2 regions of the Pseudoalteromonas sp. SCSIO 43101 genome follow, and region 1 is predicted to be linked to the other one. Evidence: riboswitches for the same ligand, from Rfam matches in the RefSeq annotation. Region 1 holds a riboswitch; the other holds the start of a gene.
The links. A riboswitch is a leader RNA that binds a small molecule or an ion and turns the genes downstream of it on or off. The one in region 1 is predicted to bind lysine.

Region 1 (10,608 bases):
TTCACATAGTCTGGGATTTTCACAATACTTGGGCGCTTACCAAACTCGGTGATCAGTAGGTGCTCAAGTTGCTTTAGTTGCGATGGGTGATTAGATAAAAAATTAATAAACAATAAACCACCTTTTGCCATTGCAGCTCTTAATTTAGTGTAAAACTGGTGCTTATATAAAAATAGCGGTGCGTCTACTTCACTGAATAAATCTAAGATAATCCAATTGTATTTGTTATTTTGCTCTAAAACTTGTTGCGCATCAAAACAGTGTAGATTATTGGCATGATCGCCACCAAAGTAGCGTTTATAGCAGTGGATTATGTCGGGATTTTTATCAACTGATGTCAGCTGGCTGTCGGGGTAGGTGTGCTGTAAGTAGTTACGAATAGCACCGCCACCTAACCCTAATTCTAAAATTTTTTTAGGCTCTTCTAAGTCTTGCCAAAGCTTTGCAAGGTATTGTAAATGAGGAAAAAGCAACCTCGCAGGGCGACGTTTCTCAATGACGGATTGTAGAGTTTCGTTGATCAGTAACCAGCGTAATTGGTTAAGTTGTCTAACTTGAATACTGTAATTGCCTTGCTTATGCCAATAGATGAGTTGCCCTAATCGGTGGCAGTCCTCAATAAAACAATGTTTTACTGCGCCACTGGGTTCAATAAAATGTTCCATATTTCGGGCCTTTAGCTATTTATTTATAAAAATAAGACAATTATTTCAGCATAGACCAGTAGGCATAAAGTGCAATTGTGCATTAGTTTTTACAGCTTGGAATAATAATTTAGACTGGGTCACCAAAGTATTATTCCAACTTGTTAGAAGATCGCGTATCGTAATTCGCATTCCAAAGGCCACGTGAGAAAAACAACAGACAGTGGCTGAATTATCACAGGAGTTTTTATGTTTAAAGTGACCACCCCACAAAGCAGCGAAGATTGGCAAGCGTATTATTCACTACGTTGGCAGGTTTTAAGAGCGCCTTGGGGCGAGCCGCGTGGTTCTGAGCAAGATGACTTGGAGCAAGACGCAGAGCACCGCTTTATCAAAAATAATGACGGCGAAGTTTTAGGTGTAGCTCGCCTACATTTTAATAATCATCAGCAAGCGCAAGTTCGCTATATGGCGGTGGCTGAAGGTAACCGTAACCAGCATATCGGTAGTCGTTTATTACATGAATTAGAAAAAATAGCATGGACTCAAGATGCCGATGAATTGGTATTGTTTGCTCGTGAACGCGCGCTTGATTTCTACAAGCGTCATGGCTACGAAGTAAAAGAAAAAGCGCATCTCGCGTATGACGATGTGCAGCACTGGAAAATGGTAAAACAAAAACCGTCTGAACCGGGTTGGTTTCGTCATCCAAACTGGACACAAGTACTACAAAATACTTGGCGTGAGTCGATTCCAATCAGTGATGCGATGGGGATTAAAGTTGAAAGCTATACTGATTGGCAGTTTACTACTCGTGCTGATTTAGATGCGAACTTAAACCTTCATAATACAATGTTTGCTGGTTCTATTTATAGTTTAGCAACGCTAACAGGGTGGGGAGCAACTTACCTTGCGCTGAAAGAAGCAGGCCTTGAAGGAAATATCGTGTTAGCTGATGCTAATATTAAATACCTTAAGCCACTGAATAACGACCCTCGCGGGAGCGTTGAATTGGCTGGTTGTAAAGGTAAGTTAGCGGATTTAGAGTCTAATGGTAAAGCAAGCTACCATGTGCCAGTGAATGTATATGATGGTGATGTGTTAGTTGCTGAATTTGAAGGCCACTTCATCGTTAAAAAATAACGACTATTTAGAGCGAGCTAACTAAAGCTCGCTCTTTATTACAGTTAAAGCAAGTCAGTTAACAGAATACCGACACCAAAGCGTTCAATATCAGCATTGTAGTCAATCAAGCTCTCGCCATAGCCATTAAAGTATTGTGCGTAACCACGTAACCTGCCCCAAAGAGGAAAAGACCAATCTAACTGGATTGCACCACGGTTATCTGAGTTTAAGTTATTACGCGTCATAAAGCTGAATTCATGCTCGTTGTAACGGTATGCACCTGAGAATTCAAAATAACCCATGTATTTGTAGATATCTGGATTATCATCGCCACGTGCTTTTAGCTCATCATCTTTTTTATCTTCAGGAATGCGATACCACGGCTTAAAGCTAAATACAAAGCCATCTTTTTCCCATAAGAAATCAGCATAGATACGGTTCCACGAGCGTGAATTAGGTTGGCTTCGACCATTAGATTGATGCGAGGCACCAATTGCGATTGCCATTTCATCACCCCACAGTACATGCTCAGGATCAAGATAGTTCATCCAGAATATCTCCGGTTCGTAATTGGTTTCACGAAATGGTGATGAAATATCTTTGTTATAAAACTGCCAAAACGACTGCAATGTAAAAGCAAAAAAGATACCTTGGTCTTTATCTGAGAAGCCTTCGAAGATAGGTACTTTAATTGATAGTTGGTATTTCACTTCAAGGTTATCGAGTGGTTCGCCATCGACCTCTTCAGCAAGGTCTTTTAAACCATCAAAAGGGCGCTCATTAGGGTTAGACACGTAAGAGAGCGGTAAAATGTAGTTACGCTTATGTGGAGTGATTACATTACGGTTTTTCTTGCTCACTTCTTCACGAGCTTTGCGTTTGTCTAAAGCCGTGAGCTTTTTGCTCTCGTCTAAGTCAGAGCACTTTTTACGAAGTTCTTCGAGTGTTTGTTTACCGTCACCGCCAATAGCTTCGTTCAAAATACACTGCTTTACGAGTTCTAGCGCGTCATCTTGTTCGTTAGTTTGTGGTTGTTCAGTTTGAGCGAATACAGGTACAGAAAATAAGCCAGCGGCTGCCAGCCAAATGCGCCATCCCATTGCAGTTCCCTTTCAGTAGACTTGTAAGTAGGTATAATTATAACGATTTTTACATAAGTAACCGTGAACTTGTACTGAATTGTTGAAATTTTGGGTAAATAGAGAGCCCCAAGCTAAGCTTGGAGCTCTACTGTAACGGCCTAAGGGCATAAGCCGTCGACTCTCACGCAATGAGAAGGTGTGAGCTTATAGCTCAAATATGTTTGTAAAAAACTTATAAAGTTCAGTACCTTGATTCACGCTTGCTGAAGCAAAATGCAAAATAGCGATGGCGTCTTTATCAAAACTTAATGTTTGAAGGGGTTGCTCAGAAAGGTAGCGCTCCATTCGTAAAATGTGGGCTATAGGCTCGCCTGCTTTTACATGGCCTCCAAGCGGGGCAAGATATTCCACCATGCCACCCATAGGCGCATAGTAAGCAACATAATCTTCAAGCATACAGGCATAGCGTGTTATCGCTTTTGGTTTATAAGCAGCATCCACAAATACCTCTTTGTGAGTGAGGTAACTTAAAATACTATTTGCATCTTCAAGGGCTGCACTTAAATCGATTTTTTCTTGGCTACCTAATTCAACGGTAAATGCTTCAACTTGAACTGCAAATTCACGGCCTTGTTTGGCAAGTTCTTCAGAAAGCGACCACCAAGGACAGAAGCTCGCTTCATCCATCGCTCCATCAAAGTCACTTGGGATCAATAAGATATGTTCAATGTTGAAATAGCTTGCGCTGTCTTTGGCATATTCTGGGCAATAGAGGTGCTGACTTGAGATAGGTCCTGTGTGTAGGTCTAAAACAATATCCGCCTGATGCGCAAGCTTTTGCAGGTTCAGAGCAATGCGCTTACCTGTTGTTAAGCTGTAGTCAGGACCGGTTAGTTGGCTGTCGATGTCAGTAACGAGTGCCTCTTTGAATGCAGCTTTAAGAGTCGCATCATCACTGCCTTTGTGCAGTTCAGCAATCTGTGAGGGTAATGCTTTGTTAAAGCGGTACATGCGGTTCCAGTTGGTACCAGTAATTGGATCGAAGCGACCCAGAGTAAACTCACCTGATTTTTGGTTACAACCAATTGGGTTGGCATAAGGCACAAGAGTAATGTCGCCACGTAGCTTTAGAGATTTTAGCTGTTCAAGTAACTGATAAATTACTGCATTACCTTGTACTTCTGCGCCATGCATATTAGCTTGTATATACACGCTTGGTCCTGTGCCATCGCCTTTTAAGCGATACACAGGGATTGTCAGTGGAAGGCCGTTGGCAATCTCGCCAACCACAATATTCTCTTGGCTGATTAGTTCTTTACTCATGGCGATTACCTTAAATAATAGCTAGCATCTTCAACGCTACGGATGCACTCAATACTGCCTTGTTCAAGGATGTATTCAGCCGCTAATTCGTGGCATAAAAAGTACGGCATACTTTCGGTAAAGCCGTATGCACCACACTGGCTGAATACCAACCAGTCTTGCTCATTTAAATCGCTAGCTAAGAGGTGCTCACCTAAGCAATCAAGCGCGGTGCAAAGTGGGCCGTATAACGTCATTGCTGCAGGCTCAGCCGTCGATTCGCGTAGTAACGCCGCAGGAAAATCTTGGCTTGTCACAGCTGGGCGAAGTAAATGGTTAATACCGCCTGATAAAATCACCTGCTGTTGATTGTAATTTTCTTTACGCTCAACAATCGGCGTTACGTAATGACCACATTCGCCCACTGCATAGCGACCAAGTTCCATCCAAAGCTCATTGACACCGGCATCCGCTTTAATGCTCGCCAGAGTCTCGATAAGTGCAGACCAATCAAGTCGGTTAGCATCTTGAGTATAAGGAATGCCTAGGCCACCACCCAAATCGAGAACATTAAGGTTAATATTTAATGAGTTAGCGAGTCGTTGTAATGGCTCAATCATGGCACGCCATAGCTCAGCGAGTTTATCGGTGCTGAGCATGTTGCCCCATTGGAAAATATGCAGACCATCAAAGTTAAGTGCTGGGTAATTACTTACTGTTAGTGCTTGCCATTCATCACAGCCCAAACCAAAGGGGGTGAGACTATCGCCGCCAAGTGGGTTCTTTTCACTGTCTGGCCAACGTAGTTGTACACGCAATAATACTTGCAGCTGGCAATTTGCTTTTGTTGCTTGTTCGTTTAACCAGCGAACTTGGTTAATGCTCTCTGCCACAAAAGTACGTACACCGCGAGCAATAAAATGTGAAATTTGTTTAGGGCTCTTTGCAGGCCCAGTATTGAGCACGCGCTCGCTATCGATGCCTTGAGCAAGTACTTGCTCAAGTTCACCTTTACTTGCAACATCAAAATTAAACCCTGCGCTGTCTAAACATTGAATAATGCGAGACAGCGGGTTGGCCTTGACTGCGTACCAAAGTTTCACATCGGTTTGCGCCGTCAGTTGATTTAAATGTGCAGTTAATTTATCTAAATCATAGATAAAAAATGGCGTATCAAGGTGCGTTGCTACTTGTTCAACTGCTTGCTTGATGGGCGTGCTCATAAAGCTCATTAACGTAAAACCTCTTCTAACAGTAATGATGCATCGCTTTGTTCATCTCGGTATTTCACGATCAATGCACAAGACATGCTTAGGCCTTGCTCACGAGCCCATGCGTTTGAAGCAGGACGAGAACCTGGGATCACAATCGCGTTTTCTGGGATTGCTTCACCTTTGTTTAGCTGGCGCTCATTAATACAGTCGTAGACTGGAATGGTTGCAGATAAACGCACACCCGGCGCAAGTACCGCGCCTCTTTTCACAACTACACCTTCAACAATTACGCAGCCTGCGCCGATGAATGCATCATCCTCAATAACCACTGGGCTTGCACCAATAGGCTCAAGCACGCCACCTAATTGTACTGCTGCACTTAGGTGAACATTTTTACCCACTTGTGCACATGAACCCACTAATGCGTGGCTGTCGACCATAGTACCTTCGTCGATGAACGCGCCAATATTTACATACGCTGGTGGCATAATAATAGTGCCTTTAGCAACGTGTGCACCACGACGAACACTGCTACCACCTGGTACCATACGCACACCAGCATCTGCAGAAAAGCCTTGTGGTGCTAAGTTGTGCTTATCAACAAAACCACCTGGGAACTCGGTGTTAGTGCCATTTTTAAATGCTTCTAAAATGCCTTGTTTAACTTCAATATTAGCATGCCAGTTGCCGTTCTCGTCTTGTGTTGCTGCGCGAACTGCGCCTGATTCTAAGTTGTTTAATAATTCTAACCAGCTCATGATAAAACCTGTTTTTAGTTCCAAGATAAAATAGTGTTATTTGCGTGGGTGATGCCGTCTGTTTGCTCAAGCTCTAAATGCGTAAGTGGCGGACGTAAATGCGGGGTATTTATTTTACCTTGCAGGTGCATCAGTACTTTTACGGGGATTGGGTTTGCTACAGCAAATAGACTTTGAATTGCTTGCGACCAATCAGTGAATAGATTTGGGTATTGACCACTTAAACAGCGTTTAACAAACTCATGGGTTTGGCTTGGCCAAGCATTAGCGGCAACCGAAACTAAACCTTTTGCACCGGCTTGAGCAAAATACGGCATAAGTGCATCATCGCCACTGAAAATGGCAAGTTTTGGCGATGCCGTTCTAAAGCCTTCAAACTTGCTAATATCGCCGCTGGCTTCTTTTAAAGCCCAAAGGTTTTTGTGGTCGGCAAGGTTTTTAATTACCTGTGGTGAAATTTCAACTGCGCTGCGCCCTGGTACGTTATACAACATACAAGGGTGATGACTAGCGTTAAGTAGGCTTTCAAACCAATGTGTTTGACCCACAACACCAGGTTTTGCATACAGAGGTGAGCCTAACAGGTAGCCATGAATTGGCAGCTGATTGCAGTATTCAACCCATGCAATTTGCTGCTTTAGGTTCATGCCACCCACAGCGATCATCAGTGGCACACTCGGTGCCAATTGGCAAACATGCTCGACAATGGCTTGTTGTTCTTTAAGTGAAAGCGCTAGTCCTTCACCGGTACTGCCAAGCAATAAAATGCCGTTATTTGCGGCTTGCTGTTCAGTGACCAGTTGCTCTAGGGCCGTGTAATCGACCTCGCCAGATTCAGAAAATGGCGTGACAAGCGCTGTCCATAATGGATAGTCATTTAAATCAAAATTGTTGATCATCTCTCACGAACTTATAAGGTATTCGAAGAGTATATGCGGGAACATTTGAATGGGGCCGCATGTCGTCATTCGAACAAGGTATAATTCGAAGAGCGAATGGGCTTAAAATAATAAAGACGCGACGGCCTTATTATACTAAGACCAGAAGCTCTCCACCAAACTAATCAATAGCGCTTTGCTATTGTTGGTGACAGTCGCTGGGATTCAGCCCAGTCGCCCGAAATAAGCACCTCACAAACGGTGTTACTTCTCGGCGTTAATTCCCCTCACGTATGATCAACAGAGTCTGTGCTCTTCCCATACGTTACCTGAATAACGCACCTCTTCCAGCCCTTTATGCTCGCTTTTAAGGTAAAAGCCAACATAGTTAAATAGGGTATTGGCGGCGATTAAAGCATTTTAGCCATCTAGGTGTCAAGCTGATGAGTTTGTTTTTTAGTGACCAATTTTGCAACATGGTTACGTATAACCGTGTTTTTACGTACACTTAGCGTTAACCAAATAAATTGGAAAAATGATGGAAAAATTTAACGATATTTATCAGCGAGCCGTATCTCGAAAGGGTAGCGAAGACATGCTGCGTGCACTGCTATCAAACCCGCTCGATGATACTGATATTGCCAAAATGCATGATGATTTATGGTTAGAAGAGTTTACTCGTAAAATCTTTCAAAGTGGTTTTTATTGGTCAGTTATTAACAATAAATGGGCTGGTTTTTGCGAAGTGTTTTGGGATTTTAGCATTGAAAAATTGTTAATGATGCCGCCGGATATGCTCGAGCAAAAAGCCAATGATGAACGAATTGTTCGTAATTTTAAAAAAGTACAAACAATCCCTGAAAATGCGTATATGATCCATGAAGTCGCGGAGAAACATGGCAGCTTTAGTCAGTTTATTGCTGACTGGCCAAGTGATAATATTATTGGGTTATGGGCTTATCTCAAAAAGCATGGTGCACGTTTAGGCGGGAATACTGGCCCATACGCTTTACGGGCGCTAGGTAAAGATACCTTCTTGCTTTCTCGTGATGTAGAAGCCTACTTGCGTGCCCACGAGTTGATAGACGGTGGCTTACAAACTAAAAAGTCACTACAGTCAGCGCAAAACTTCTTCAATGAATTACAACAGCAAAGTGGCTATAGTCTGCAGGCACTTAGTCAGCTTGTTGCCTATGGTGTAGGTGATAACCGCGTAGGTGTAGCAACGCGTTAAGGAAAATTATGAAACTGCAACCTCGATACACAGACATTAGTGAACTGCTCACGATTGAAGATATGCCTAGTGCTGTAGCTGAGCCTAAATTGCTACTGTTTAATGATCAGTTAGCTGATAATTTTTCGATTAATCATGACAGCGAGTTTTTAGCTAAATTCTTAACTGGTTCAACAATAAGTAACGACGTTGCACCAGTTGCACTTGGTTACTCAGGTCATCAATTTGGTCATTTTTCACCGCGTCTGGGTGATGGCAGAGCACATTTACTTGGTGCTATTGCAGATCAAGATGGCACATTGTGGGACTTACAGCTAAAAGGCGCTGGCGCAACTGTATTTTCTCGTGGTGGTGATGGTCGCTGTGCAATTGGTCCTGCGGTGCGAGAATATATTATGAGTGAAGCTCTTAATGCTCTAGGTATTGCTACTACACGTTGTTTAGCAGTCGTTGCTACCGGTGAAACCGTATATCGCCAACCGCCTCGTACAGGCGCCGTAGTTACTCGTTTAGCTAAAAGTCATATTCGTGTCGGCTCATTTCAATATTTAGCAACGCAAGGGGATATTGAAGGGCTAGAAAAGCTGGTCGATTACGCAATTAATTGTCATTTCTCTGAAATTAGCAGTGCTGGTGAGCAACGCTACATTGAGTTTTTAACTGCTGTATTAGATAAACAAGTTGAGCTGGTCGTAAGTTGGATGCGAGTTGGCTTTATACATGGTGTAATGAATACCGACAACACTTTGATTAGTGGTGAAACTATCGATTATGGCCCATGTGCGATGATGAACCAGTTTGACCTAGACACGGTGTTCAGTTCGATTGATAACCAAGGGCGCTATTCATTTGGTAATCAGCCCAATATTGCCAATTGGAATGTTGCGCGTTTAGCTGAAAGCTTGATTCCTTTATTTGATGAGCAAGATGGTGCCGTAGAAAAACTTTCGTCGGTTGTGAATGGTTTTGCTGATAAATTTAATGATGCATTTAATGCTATGTGGCAGCAGAAATTAGGGTTAGCAGGTCAGCAAGAAGGTGATCATGTTTTGGTTTCAGAATTACTTGCTTTAATGAAGCAGCATCAACTCGATTATACCAATACATTTAATGCACTCACTGAATCTTTAGTAAGTGATTTTACTGTGGATTGTAGGTTGAAAGGGTGGGTTTTAAAGTGGAAGCTAAGAACAACTGCTGAAAGTTACAGCGTCATGAGAGCCGTTAATCCTGCAGTCATCCCGCGTAATCATAATATAGAAAGCATAATAGCTGAATTTGAAAAAGCAGGTAGTAGCTTATTATTAAATGATTTTCTTGAAGTGATTTCAGAGCCATACACATACTTTAAAGAACATCAAAGTTGGTACGAGTTGCCAAGTGATGGTGACAAAAACTATCAAACTTTCTGTGGCACATAAATGATAGTTACACCTCTGAAAGAAAAAAGTTATTTATCGCTTTAAAATGTTCGTAGATTGAGCAGGACATTGACTGGTGATATCATTGATTTAAAGTAAATTATTGCTTTAAGTGGTGTTACACTACTATGCTGGTAGTTTGAAAGTTTTAATTAGTATAAATTGCCACTGAATAGATTACTTTTATTAATAGTAAAGTATTAGTAAATATAAAATATAGCTGTTTATAAAATTTCATTAAATTAGTTTTTAAGCTGCTATATAGTTTTAAGTACTCGAAATACATTAGCTTCAATAGCTTTATTGTGAAAATGGGAAGGAAATAATGAAACTAAAATCACTTACTATTGCGTTAGCACTTGCTGCAACTAGTACAACAGGCTTCGCTGCCGAAAAAGAAGGTTTTTATATTGGCGCATTCGGCGATTACTATGATAACTCTTGGGAAAATGTTCGCGATTATCCGCCAGGTGGATTAAATGTAGATGATTCAACTGGATGGGGTCTGGAATTAGGTTATCGTTTTAGCGATTATTGGAGCGCTCGTTTAGAGTACGCTGATATGGACTTCGATTGGAATGCAGAGCTTAATGATGGCACATCTGTAAGTGGTTCAGAAAGCGGCAAGCGCTACGGTATCGATGCGCTATACCATTTAGGTGGCGGCCCTTTCTACGGTATTTTCGGTCTTAAAAATCTGGATGCAGTTGACGAAGATCTAATGTTCGCAAACGTAGGTGCTGGTTACCAGCACTACTTCACAGATAACTTTGCTTTTAATGCTGAAACATCTTTATACCAAGGTCTTGATCGTGGTTATACAGATGTTGGTGCTAAACTGGGTATTAGCTATATCTTTGGCGATCAAAGTGCGCCTGCTCCGGTAGAGCCTGCACCTGTAGTCGCTGCACCAACTGACAGTGATAATGACGGTGTAATGGATGCAGATG
Region 2 (10,608 bases), 1.8 Mb from region 1:
CTGGCATTAGGTACCCAAGAGAAGGTTTTATAATTACTAAAATCTGCAGATTTGTCGTAATCCCAATCAGGCGTTTTAGCACAAGCCGCTAAAAATAATACAGCCGTCGCGATTAATAAGTTCTTCATATTGTTTGCTCCTTGGCAAAATTTCCACTACTTGATTGATAACATAACACAAATAATACTCAACTGAATGATTATTTAAATACTATGGCACATTTACAAATAAGTACTGTAATAGTTTGTAATTAAGCACTGTGTTCAACTTCTATCCAGTCTTTTTCATCGACCCAGTTTTGCACCCCATCTTTGACAGTACGAATAGGGACAATGTAATCACAGCTAACTTGTGGTTTAACTGAGGCAAAAATCGGCACGAAGCCAAAGCTAAGTGCTGTTTCGATAATTGCTTTTTGGTTTTGCGGGTCGATATCGGCAGCTTCATCGATATAAATCGGAATACGATACAGGTTTTGCTCTTGATCGCTTAATAAGTAACGAATAAACAGCATGCCACAAAGTAGCTTAATGGTAATCCGGGTACCGTTAGAGCCGGCTGAGTCGATTTTCTCGAAGTGCTCAGTGTCACCAGCACGATTTACCACTTCAAAGCGAATATCGAACAAGTCTGTCAGTGTTAAACCTGCTTTTTCAGAAGCAAGCTTAATTAAATGATCTTTTGCTTCGTTTACCGCAGACTCGCTATAAGGCTCTTGGCTTAATAAGTCGAGGGTATCGCCTTGCTCAAACTGATTTGAGGTACTAATGATGGTATCAATGCTATCAACCAGCATCTTGCGCGGGATAACATTAATTTTGAATGCTTGAAGGTTAGAGATCCGATGTTGACTAATGCCTTTATTAAAGCTATTCATTTCACGGCGCAAGCGGTCTAAGTCTTCACGCAAGCCTTTAATGGTAGCTGCCACTTCGGTTAATGCAACTCGGCCTTGACGCTCAACAGCATCGCGCTCGTTATCAATGTTATGAAACGCGCTGATAAGCTTTTCGTATTTAGTAAACTCATCGTTTTCGTTATCAAATTTAGTAATACCCGCATTATAAATATGCATGTAGGTGTTACGTACGTTGATATCAAAGTTACGTAGCTCTTGGCAGTCTTTGTTAAAGTGATGAATGAGGTCACTTAAGTTATCAAAATCAATACTGATTTCAATCATGTATGGTGTGACTTTGCCTGAGTAAAAATCAAGTGTGTGATCGATACGTTCAGATTTAACTTGGCGTAAGCGGTCAGCTTGGCGCGCAAGCAAATCTTTTTTCGACTTGATAATTGAGCGACGATCGCTAATTGAGCCACTGTTCTTTTGAATGTCTTGCAGGTAGTCGTCAACTAGTTCGCGTTCTGCATTTAATTGCTCTTTTAGCAGAGTTTGAGCATCGACAGATTGCTGCATCACTTCAAATTGTTCAAAGCGTTTTAATGCTTCTTCAGAGGCCATTAGCTCATCATACAAGGCATCTTTTTCTTTTTGCTTTTCAGCGACATTAGCAGCTACTTCGCGCTGTTGTTTAAACTCTTTCAGGGAGTTTTCAAGTGCAGCGAGTTGCGCAGTTAATTGCTCTTTGTTTTCGCCCGTTTGCATTTGCACAGGGCTTAGCTTTTTTAGTTTAATCGTCGCACCAGGAAGAGTCAGTACACCGCCTTTTACGTTTGCCGATAACTGCTCTAAAAACTCACCGAAGGCATCTTCGTCTGTGATATCAACATCACCATTGCTGGTGGTGGCAAACGATAAGATATCTGGGTTTAAAATACGCGAAATTTCTTCAACTTCTTTTAAAGATAAATCTTCACGCATACGGGTGAATAAATTGAACTCGAGGTTCTTTAGCTGTAGTTTTAAGCTCTTAATTTGCTTTTGTGTTTCGCTAATACGGTAATCAAGCGTGTGTAAGCTTTGACCTTGGGCACTGCTTAATGAATGCGAAAGCGACTCATAATCTTGTTTAAGCTGCGTAAGGCTTACTTTTAAGGTGGCTTTGTTAACTAGTTCAAACTCAGATTTAAGTGCTCGATAGTCTAAAAACCACTGCTCAATTTGAGTTTGCTTACGCTCAATGTCACGTGATTGCTGAATATACAGCTGCTGCTTTTGGTCGAACTCATGTTTTTCGTGCTCGATATCTTCAAGGGCAATATTTAGCTCAGTGAGTTGCTCTTGTTGATAGGTTTCAAAGTCAATCAGTGCTTGGTCAATTTTTGGCGCATAGGCGGCAAGTTTGCCTTTTAAAACCGTTTGATTCTCAAGCATAGATTCAAGGGCTGCGATAGGCTCTTGCATTGACTCAAGGGCTTTTAATTCACGTTTAGCGCGATTTACCTTATCGAATGAACGTCGCCATACTTCATAAAAATCGACCCGTGAATTTGACATATGACGCTCAAATACACGTAACATAAAGCGCTTAACATCACTGGCTCCTAACTTGTGCAAGTTAAGAATACGGCGGAAAATTTCTTTGTAAATTGCAGAGTCTTGCACGTTATTGAGTGGGATCATCTTTAAATTGATATCGCCATCAAACGGGGTTGCGCCGCCAGTAAGTAGGGCGTTCAGCTCTTGCGCTTTTAATTCAATTGGGTTGAAACCTTGCTCTTTTAAGTGATTAAAAAGCTTGGTGAATTTAACAATTGTCTTGCCTTGGGTGTAGTGTTCTAGGTTTAACTTACCTTGATAGCAAAAAAACTGATGCGCATAACCAGCAATTTTACCAAGGCCAGCAACACCAATAACCACAGGGCCATTAGGTAGGTCAGCTTCAAGTAAAATATAGGATTGATCTGACGAAAAGTAGAACTTACGAGTTTCGTCTAAATCGTGGCCATCCCATTCTGTTAAGCGTAAATCATTAATTAACGGAAATTGCAGGGCATTAATAACCGAGCTTTTACCGGTATTATTCGGTGCACAAATTGAGCTACTTTTATCCAGTGGGATCACGCATTTTGCATAGCCTGCGGTATTTAAAAGCGCAAGTTTGCTGAGTCCGTAAAGGCTTTGGCTTTGCATTATTCGTCATCTCCTAGATAGGTTTCTTCGTTTACTTCCATTAATGCATCGATATAACGATAAATTGGCGCTTGCAGCATAAAGCCATTTTCTACTTCGCGAGCAAGGCCTAAACGCACCATACGTAGGTACACATCTTTACGTAAATCTGAGCCAGAGAATATTTCTAATTGATCAAACAAGTGCTTGTTGATTTGCACTAAGGTTTGCATCAGTTCAAGGTCGTTTACCTCGTCAAATAAGGCACGCATAGGATCTTTACCAGTATTGGCATAGTGCTCAATCAAGATGTAGATAGTCAGCGCGATGGCACGTGAAATTTTACCCATGTTTGGGGTGCTCTCGTCACTACCAAAATAGTAATAGCCACGGCTATCATGCTGTAGGTCATGGCCGAGTGCATTAAAAAGGGCACGGTAGGCATCAATGTGTTGGTCAAGCTCTTGCCACATCAGCGTGTCTTGTTCACTAATGTGGTAGCCTGACGTGAGCTTTTTATTAATAGCTTGCAGATGCGTTAAATCATCTAAATTAATATCTGTCATGGTTATTGCTCTGTTGCTTTTTTATCGTCAGCAATCGATGAGTTAAATGGGTAAAGAGAGAAGTGTTGCTGGGCAATTTTTATTTTTACTTTCTCTTGGCTTTGGCTAATTTCAAGGTCGCCATCGCTAATTAATTTTTGATACAAGAACAGCATTTCGTCAGCTTCTAGATCTGGGTAGCTTTCATCTAAGAAACTAAGCAGCGGCTGAGCTTTTTTGCTGGCTTTTTTAAAGCGTTTTCTAAATTGTGTTTTAACGTCGTTGTAATCAGGGATATGCGGGCTTTGATAGGCGGGCACATCATCATGCTCTGGTAGCTGATATTCATCGTGCTCAAAGTCGACTAAGCCTGCCATATAGGCCACGATATGACGTTGTTGACCAAGTGAAAAGCGTTGTGCATCCGAGACAAAGTTAGGTTGTACCGCACTTAGCATGTTATCGACGCCATTTTTACGCACTAAACCAAGTACTTTGGCTGCTTGGCGAGTAATTAGGTTGTTACGGCGTAATTCTTCACGTAGCGGCATTAGCATATCGGCGCTTTTACGTAAGCTTTCACGACCAACTAAATGCATTTCTAAAATACGGGTTCGCAATTGCTCAAGCATGCGTTTGTCTTGATATGACTTACCTAGGCGGTCAATTTGTTCGATTTGTGCGCTTATTTGCGTTTCGATGGTGTTAAAGCAAGCGTGGAAGTCACCACGTATATCAACCATTTCAAGCATAGGTTCAATGTATTCATCAAACGCTTCGATCACTGCTTGATAGCGCTTTTGCAAAGATTGCACGGCGTTGTTTGCTTTAGCTTGCTCAACAATATTTAAAATCGCGTTTTCATTGTGGGCAAACAATTTCATTATTTTACGTACCCGATCATCCATAATACGGCTAAAGCGGCGTAGCTCGTCGTAATCTTCAATTTCACCTGCTTTAGCCAAGCGACTACCAAGGCGAGCTAAATCATCAACTAGTACACTAATTTCTTGGGCAAGACCTAGGTGTTCTTCTTGTAGCAAGAAAGTCGCAAAATCAGCAATCGCTCGATTGATTTCTAATTGCGATGATTTCGCTAATGGAATGATAATATCTTGATTTAATAAACGATTTGTTTCCTTATAAATGCGTTCATTTGACCATGAAGGTTGTTTTTGTTTTATCGCATTTTGTACGTCTTTCAAACTGAAATCAGCCATCTTAAAACGTTTAAATAGCAGTTCTAACACCCCCCAATGTCCAGTAAGGGTATTTAATAACTTTTTAGCTGGGATCATAAGGCTCCAGTAAATTCAGACTTAGGTGTTAGCGATTAGTAGTAAATTATGTAATTGATAATAGTTTTATGCTTTCTATGCTGCTAGAATCCGCGCCGAAACACTCGACTTACAATTTTTACATTATTATAAAGGTTGTTCAAACACCATGGTAACCCCACTTATCCTAACCCTGATAGCGGTGGCATTTTTGCTTATCGTTATAGAGGATATTATCCATGTAAACAAGGCCAAAACGACGCTTTTTTTTGGCACTTTATGCTGGATTATCTTATTTATCTCTCCAATTCATGGGCAAAGCCCAGAAACCATACAACATCAACTGGATCACAATATATTAGAGATCGCGACTTTGTGGCTGTTTTTAATGGCAGCGATGACCTTTGTTGCGTATTTAAACTCTAAAGGCTTTATCCAGAATATTGTTCATAAAATTATGCCAAATCAAATCAGTGAACGAAAGTTGATGTTTCTGATTGGTGGCTTTTCTTTCTTATTTTCATCGATATCAGACAATATAACTGCGACTTTAATTTCACTTGCGGTGGTGATGTCACTAAAATTAGATCCTAAAAAATTAATAAAATATGCAACCTTGATTGTATTTAGTGTTAACTCGGGTGGGGTGTCGTTGATCACGGGTGATGTTACAACTCTGATGATTTTCTTAGACGAAAAGGTCACCATTGCTAATTTACTATTATTAATTGCGCCTGCACTGACAAGTGTTGCACTGCTTGCGGCAATGTTATCTGTAGGTATGTCGGGTAATGTAGTATTTGAAAAGCAAACAGCTCGTCGTATTGAAAAAACAGATATTACCATTGCGGTTATCTTCTTCTCGACGATTATTGCCACGTTAACTTTGAGTGTGCTTTATAATGTGCCACCGCTTTTAACCTTTTTATTTGGTTTATCACTAATGTTTTTGGTTGCGCAATTCTTAATGCGCAAAAAAGACGTCAACAAAAAAATTATCGATTATATTCGTGAGATTGAGTACGACACCTTATTGTTCTTCGTAGGTGTGTTATTGCTGGTTGGTGCATTAAAAGAAGTAGGTATGCTTGCTAAGTTTACTCACCTATATGAGTTGATGGCGCCTGAGTATGCAAACTACATGATGGGGCTATTATCAGCAGCGGTAGATAACGTACCTTTAACTGCAGCACTTTTAAAAGCAGATATTGTGATGAGTCCACAGCAGTGGTTGTCGTTTACATACGCAACAGGGGTAGGTGGTTCAATGCTTATTATCGGCTCTGCGGCAGGTATTATCGCCATGAGTAAAGTAAAAGCACTGACCTTTATGAGCTATCTTAAAATGTCGGTTTATTTATTAATTGCTTATACCGTTGGCTATTACGGGTCGCACTTAGCAGGCAGTTTAATTTCATAAAACAACTTGACAGCTAGACGTCTAAACGTTAACTTTCAAAGCCTGCTTTTTTAGCAGGCTTTGTTATTTTAACCAGGTGTTAACTTAACATTCAGAAGAGGTGCGATACTTAGGTAGTTAATGTGAGGTGACGAACGCCGATGACCATTAATGAGGGAAGTACTCGCCGAGAAAATTAGCCGGACGTCACGGTTACTTTTCGGTTTATGGGGCTGAATCCTCAAAACTGTCACCAAACTAGGTGGAGAGCTTCTGGCATGGACTACTCTTTATTTTCAAAGCACCCCCTTGCCGAGTTCTTCTTGAATTACTGTGGATAGTTTTCCACAAAAGGAGACGACATGAATACCCAATTAGCCGCCAACACAAAATCAGATTACGTTGTTGCAAAATTTGGTGGCACCAGTGTAGCTAACTTTGATGCTATGAGCCGCTGCGCAGAAATCATTTGTGCTGATAATCAAGTTCGTATTGTTGCTGTGAGTGCCAGTGCTGGCGTGACAAATCATTTAGTTGCATTGTGTAAAGCTGATTTGAGCGCGGCTGAGCGTGACGAGCACATCACAGGTGTGGTAGCCATTCAAGAAGCTATTTTAGCTGAGCTATCGCTTGATGCTGACTTAGCTCATGGCTTTAATGAAACCCTCAAAGCCTTTCAAAAACTGGCATCAGAAGGGGTTAAGTCAGTAGCGGAGCAAGATGAGCTACTTAGCTTTGGTGAGCGTTTATCATCGTATTTATTTACACAAGTATTGCGTGGGCAAGGTCTTGATGCGGTGCGTTTTGATGTACGCAAGGTGCTAAAAACAGATAGCCAATTTGCTAAAGCAACACCGAATGTTGCAGCAACCGCTGCGGCTGCTAAAGAGCATTTAGTGCCGCTACTTGCTGACCACGTTGTAGTAACTCAGGGTTTTATTGGTAGCAATGAACATAATCAAACAACCACTTTAGGGCGTGGAGGTTCAGATTACAGCGCGGCATTACTTGCAGAAGCAATTAACGCAAAAAGCGTGCATATTTGGACTGATGTTGTGGGTATTTTCAGTACTGATCCGCGTTTATGCGCTAAAGCAAGCCCAATTGCACGCTTGAGTTTTGATGAAGCGGCAGAGATGGCAACGTTTGGTGCAAAAGTACTGCATCCTGCAACCATTTTACCTGCGAGCCGTAGTCATATTAGTGTGTTTGTTGGTTCAAGCCGTGAGCCAAAATTAGGTGGTACATGGATTGAAAAAGAAAAATCTCAGCAACCAGGTATTCGTGCAGTAACACAGCGTAAAAACCAAATTCTATTAACAGTCAAAAGCCCAGAAATGCTCCTTGCTAGTGGTTTCTTAGCGCGTGTTTTCACCATTTTAAGTGAGTTTAATATTTCAGTTGATTTGGTTACAACCTCAGAAATTAGTGTTGCAATTACTTTGGATAACGCGCCAAATGCATCACGTCCAGAGCTGGATCAAGCTTGTTTAGATAAGCTTTCTGAGTTTTGTCATGTGTCGGTCGAGAATAACTTAACGCTGGTGGCTTTAATTGGTTCTGAAATTCAATTACGTCAGCAAGAAATGAATTTAATGCAGGTATTAAGCGACTTTAATATTCGTTTAATTTGCCACGGTGCAAGTAAACATAACCTGTGCTTTTTGGTGGAGCAAAGCGAGTCAGATGACGTTGTGCAGGCAATTCACAGCCGATTATTAGAAAGCCAAGTCGCGGCGTAAGTCGCTAAAGCTAATAAAAGAGCACTGCCAGTCAGTGCTTTTTTGTGCCACAACACTTATGTCAAAGCCTTCAATACAATTACTGCTAGCGCAGAAATTATGTTTACGTATTTCTTCAAATACATTGGGAGCGAGCAGTTTCGCAATCGGCTGAGCACTTGCCTTAGCAAGGGCTTCTTTTAATGTCCAAATTCTAAAAAAACACTGTGCCTGTTCATCGGGTGCATCAAAACTGCTGATTAAGTCAACTTCATCTTGATGATAAAAATGCTTTGCAAGCTTGATAAAAGGGCGAGGTTTGTTGCTTTGTTCAATATCAAAACCAAGCAGCTGCTGAGCTGGGTTGAGGGCAGCACCTATCAAACCATTTGAATGAGATAAGCAAGCCCAAACAGACTCTCTAACGGGTGTATGTAGTTTCAGCTTACTGTCTTTGTCATCAAATTGGCTTGATATTTCATTGAGCGCTAAATCATCATGAGGGTAAGTATGTTTGTATAAATACTTTAACGTTAAGCGAGTCGCTAAATACTCTTGTTTAGCTGCGGGCACTTTGCGTTTTTCAAGTACACATAATTCAAACTCACTGAGCAATTTTTCAATAGCTAAGCTTGAAATATCGATGTTTGATGCTTCCATAAGCATAATTTGCTGTGCCGTGTTGTTCGGCTGCAGATTAATAACTAAGGTGTTTGAAAAATAGTGGCTGCTCATGATTTAACGCTTATACGGGGGTTCGTATTTAGTTTTGTTTATTTTTACAGCAAATGAACTTGTAAGAGCACGAACAACTCAAATAGTTTACGCAGTTGGCTGTAATTATGGTTTAATGAGGAAAAATAATAACAGATTTATAGATGTATGGCACAAGTTCGTGACGGCTTTCACAGCCGACTAGGTTTCGTATTAGCCGCTTCAGGTGCGGCGGTAGGTTTAGGTAATATTTGGGGCTTTCCAACACAAGCGGCAAACCATGGCGGCGGTGCATTTTTACTTGTTTACTTCATTGTTATCTTCTTATTAGCGCTTCCAGCCCTTTATACTGAGCTGTATTTAGGCCACCAAGCGCAAGCTAATCCGGTAAAAGCATTATCCAATGCATGGCAAGATACGGCTCCTAAAGTGGGCGCTGCAGCAGGCTATATTGGCCTCTTTGGTGCAATTGTGATGTTAAGTTTTTATTCGATAGTCGCAGGTTGGATGTTAGCGTATGCACTTGAGCCAATCGCTAGCTTCTTGGGTTTTACTGAGTTAAGTAACTTTTTGCATAGTGATTCAATGGCACGCAACTTTGTGTTTACGCCGCTGATGCTTATTCTAACTGCGAGTATTATCTTAAAAGGGGTTAAATCAGGAATCGAGACTTGGTCACGCCGTTTAATGCCATTATTGCTAGTGTTATTAGTGGCTTTAATTGCTTATATCGCGACCCTAGATGGTGCGATGGATGGCTTTGCAGCCTACTTAGTGCCAGATTTTAGTCAAATTCTTGATGCAAACTTAATTATTGCGGCAATGGGGCAAGCGTTCTTTTCATTGTCGTTAGGTGTAGGCTGTATGATGGTTTATGGCTCATATTTAAAGCCTGATGCGAACCTTCCTAAACTAACCGGAACAGTGGCGTTGCTAGATACGGGGGTTGCCTTTTTAGCGGGTTTATTGATTATACCAGCTATTTTTGTTGCTCAGCATAACGGTGTAGAAGTGTTTAGCAACGGTAAATTAGTAGGTGAAGGGCAGTTAATTTTTGCAATTTTACCTGAGCTGTTTAGTACTATGGGGCAAATGGGCTTACTCGTTGGTTTATTGTTCTTCGTGTTAATGTCAATAGCTTCTGTTACATCAACAATTTCATCAACTGAAATTCCAGTGGCATTTTTAGTTGAGAACCACAGTATAGAGCGCAAAAAAGCGACTTTATTTGTAACTTTAATCGTCTTTATCGCTTCGTCAGTTATTATCTTAAATTTTGACTGGTTATTTGGTTTGGTGATTATGGTGCTTACGCAGTACCAACTTCCTTTAATGGGACTGTTCTATTTCATTACTGTAGGCTGGTTATGGCAACGTGGTAATAAATTGCATCAAGTCTCGAGCGGCCCTCATTATTGGTTTGCTCAGTATATTCGCTTTGTGTGCCCGTTATTAATGACAGCAGTATTTGTGAACGTGGCGTTGTTGAAATAGAGTCTTGAGCTGCGAGTTACAAGTTTTTAGTTTCGAGGTAAAAGACAAAAGTAAAAAGGCGTGGGGTTTAAACCTCACGCCTTTTTTAGTCTAAGGTACGCACTCATTAACTAACTTCGTTAGTTAATGGTAAGCCTTGGCTTATTTCATTAGCACTTTGTAGTGTGGTGCAGGCTATTTCGCTAAGCGCTTCTTGGGTGAAGAAGCCTTGGTGGCCTGTCACTAACACATTCGGAAAGCTAATAAGGCGTGAGAAAATATCGTCTTGCATGATTTCTTCGCGATGATCTTTAAAGAATAACTCTGACTCTTGCTCATACACATCAAGTCCTAAGTGTCCGAGCTTTTTAGACTTAAGCGCTTGAATACATGCTTGGCTATCGAGAAGTGCACCACGAGAGGTGTTAATTAACATAACACCGTCTTTCATTTTTTTAAATGC

Region 2: linked by a shared signal. The riboswitch ahead of lysC (lysine-sensitive aspartokinase 3) and the one ahead of dapA (4-hydroxy-tetrahydrodipicolinate synthase) in region 1 are both predicted to bind lysine.

Annotation. Positions count from the first base shown of each region.
Region 1 covers NZ_CP072673.1:179,283-189,890, forward strand. The annotation lists gene J8Z25_RS00895 (spermidine synthase) at 1-665, opposite strand, end outside; gene J8Z25_RS00900 (bifunctional GNAT family N-acetyltransferase/hotdog fold thioesterase) at 894-1,787, shown strand; gene J8Z25_RS00905 (phospholipase A) at 1,832-2,869, opposite strand; gene J8Z25_RS00910 (succinylglutamate desuccinylase/aspartoacylase family protein) at 3,056-4,174, opposite strand; gene J8Z25_RS00915 (PLP-dependent decarboxylase) at 4,180-5,385, opposite strand; gene J8Z25_RS00920 (2,3,4,5-tetrahydropyridine-2,6-dicarboxylate N-succinyltransferase) at 5,385-6,125, opposite strand; gene dapA (4-hydroxy-tetrahydrodipicolinate synthase) at 6,140-7,024, opposite strand; lysine riboswitch at 7,162-7,358, opposite strand; gene J8Z25_RS00930 (DNA-3-methyladenine glycosylase I) at 7,542-8,237, shown strand; gene J8Z25_RS00935 (protein adenylyltransferase SelO) at 8,246-9,658, shown strand; gene J8Z25_RS00940 (OmpA family protein) at 9,984-10,608, shown strand, end outside.
Region 2 covers NZ_CP072673.1:2,106,764-2,117,371, reverse strand. The annotation lists gene J8Z25_RS09830 (DUF4136 domain-containing protein) at 1-128, opposite strand, end outside; gene J8Z25_RS09825 (Mks condensin complex protein MksF) at 251-3,037, opposite strand; gene J8Z25_RS09820 (condensin complex protein MksE) at 3,037-3,582, opposite strand; gene J8Z25_RS09815 (MksB family condensin complex protein) at 3,585-4,859, opposite strand; gene nhaD (sodium:proton antiporter NhaD) at 5,008-6,258, shown strand; lysine riboswitch at 6,346-6,518, shown strand; gene lysC (lysine-sensitive aspartokinase 3) at 6,600-7,979, shown strand; gene J8Z25_RS09800 (4'-phosphopantetheinyl transferase family protein) at 7,956-8,693, opposite strand; gene J8Z25_RS09795 (sodium-dependent transporter) at 8,841-10,166, shown strand; gene J8Z25_RS09790 (2-hydroxyacid dehydrogenase) at 10,273-10,608, opposite strand, start outside.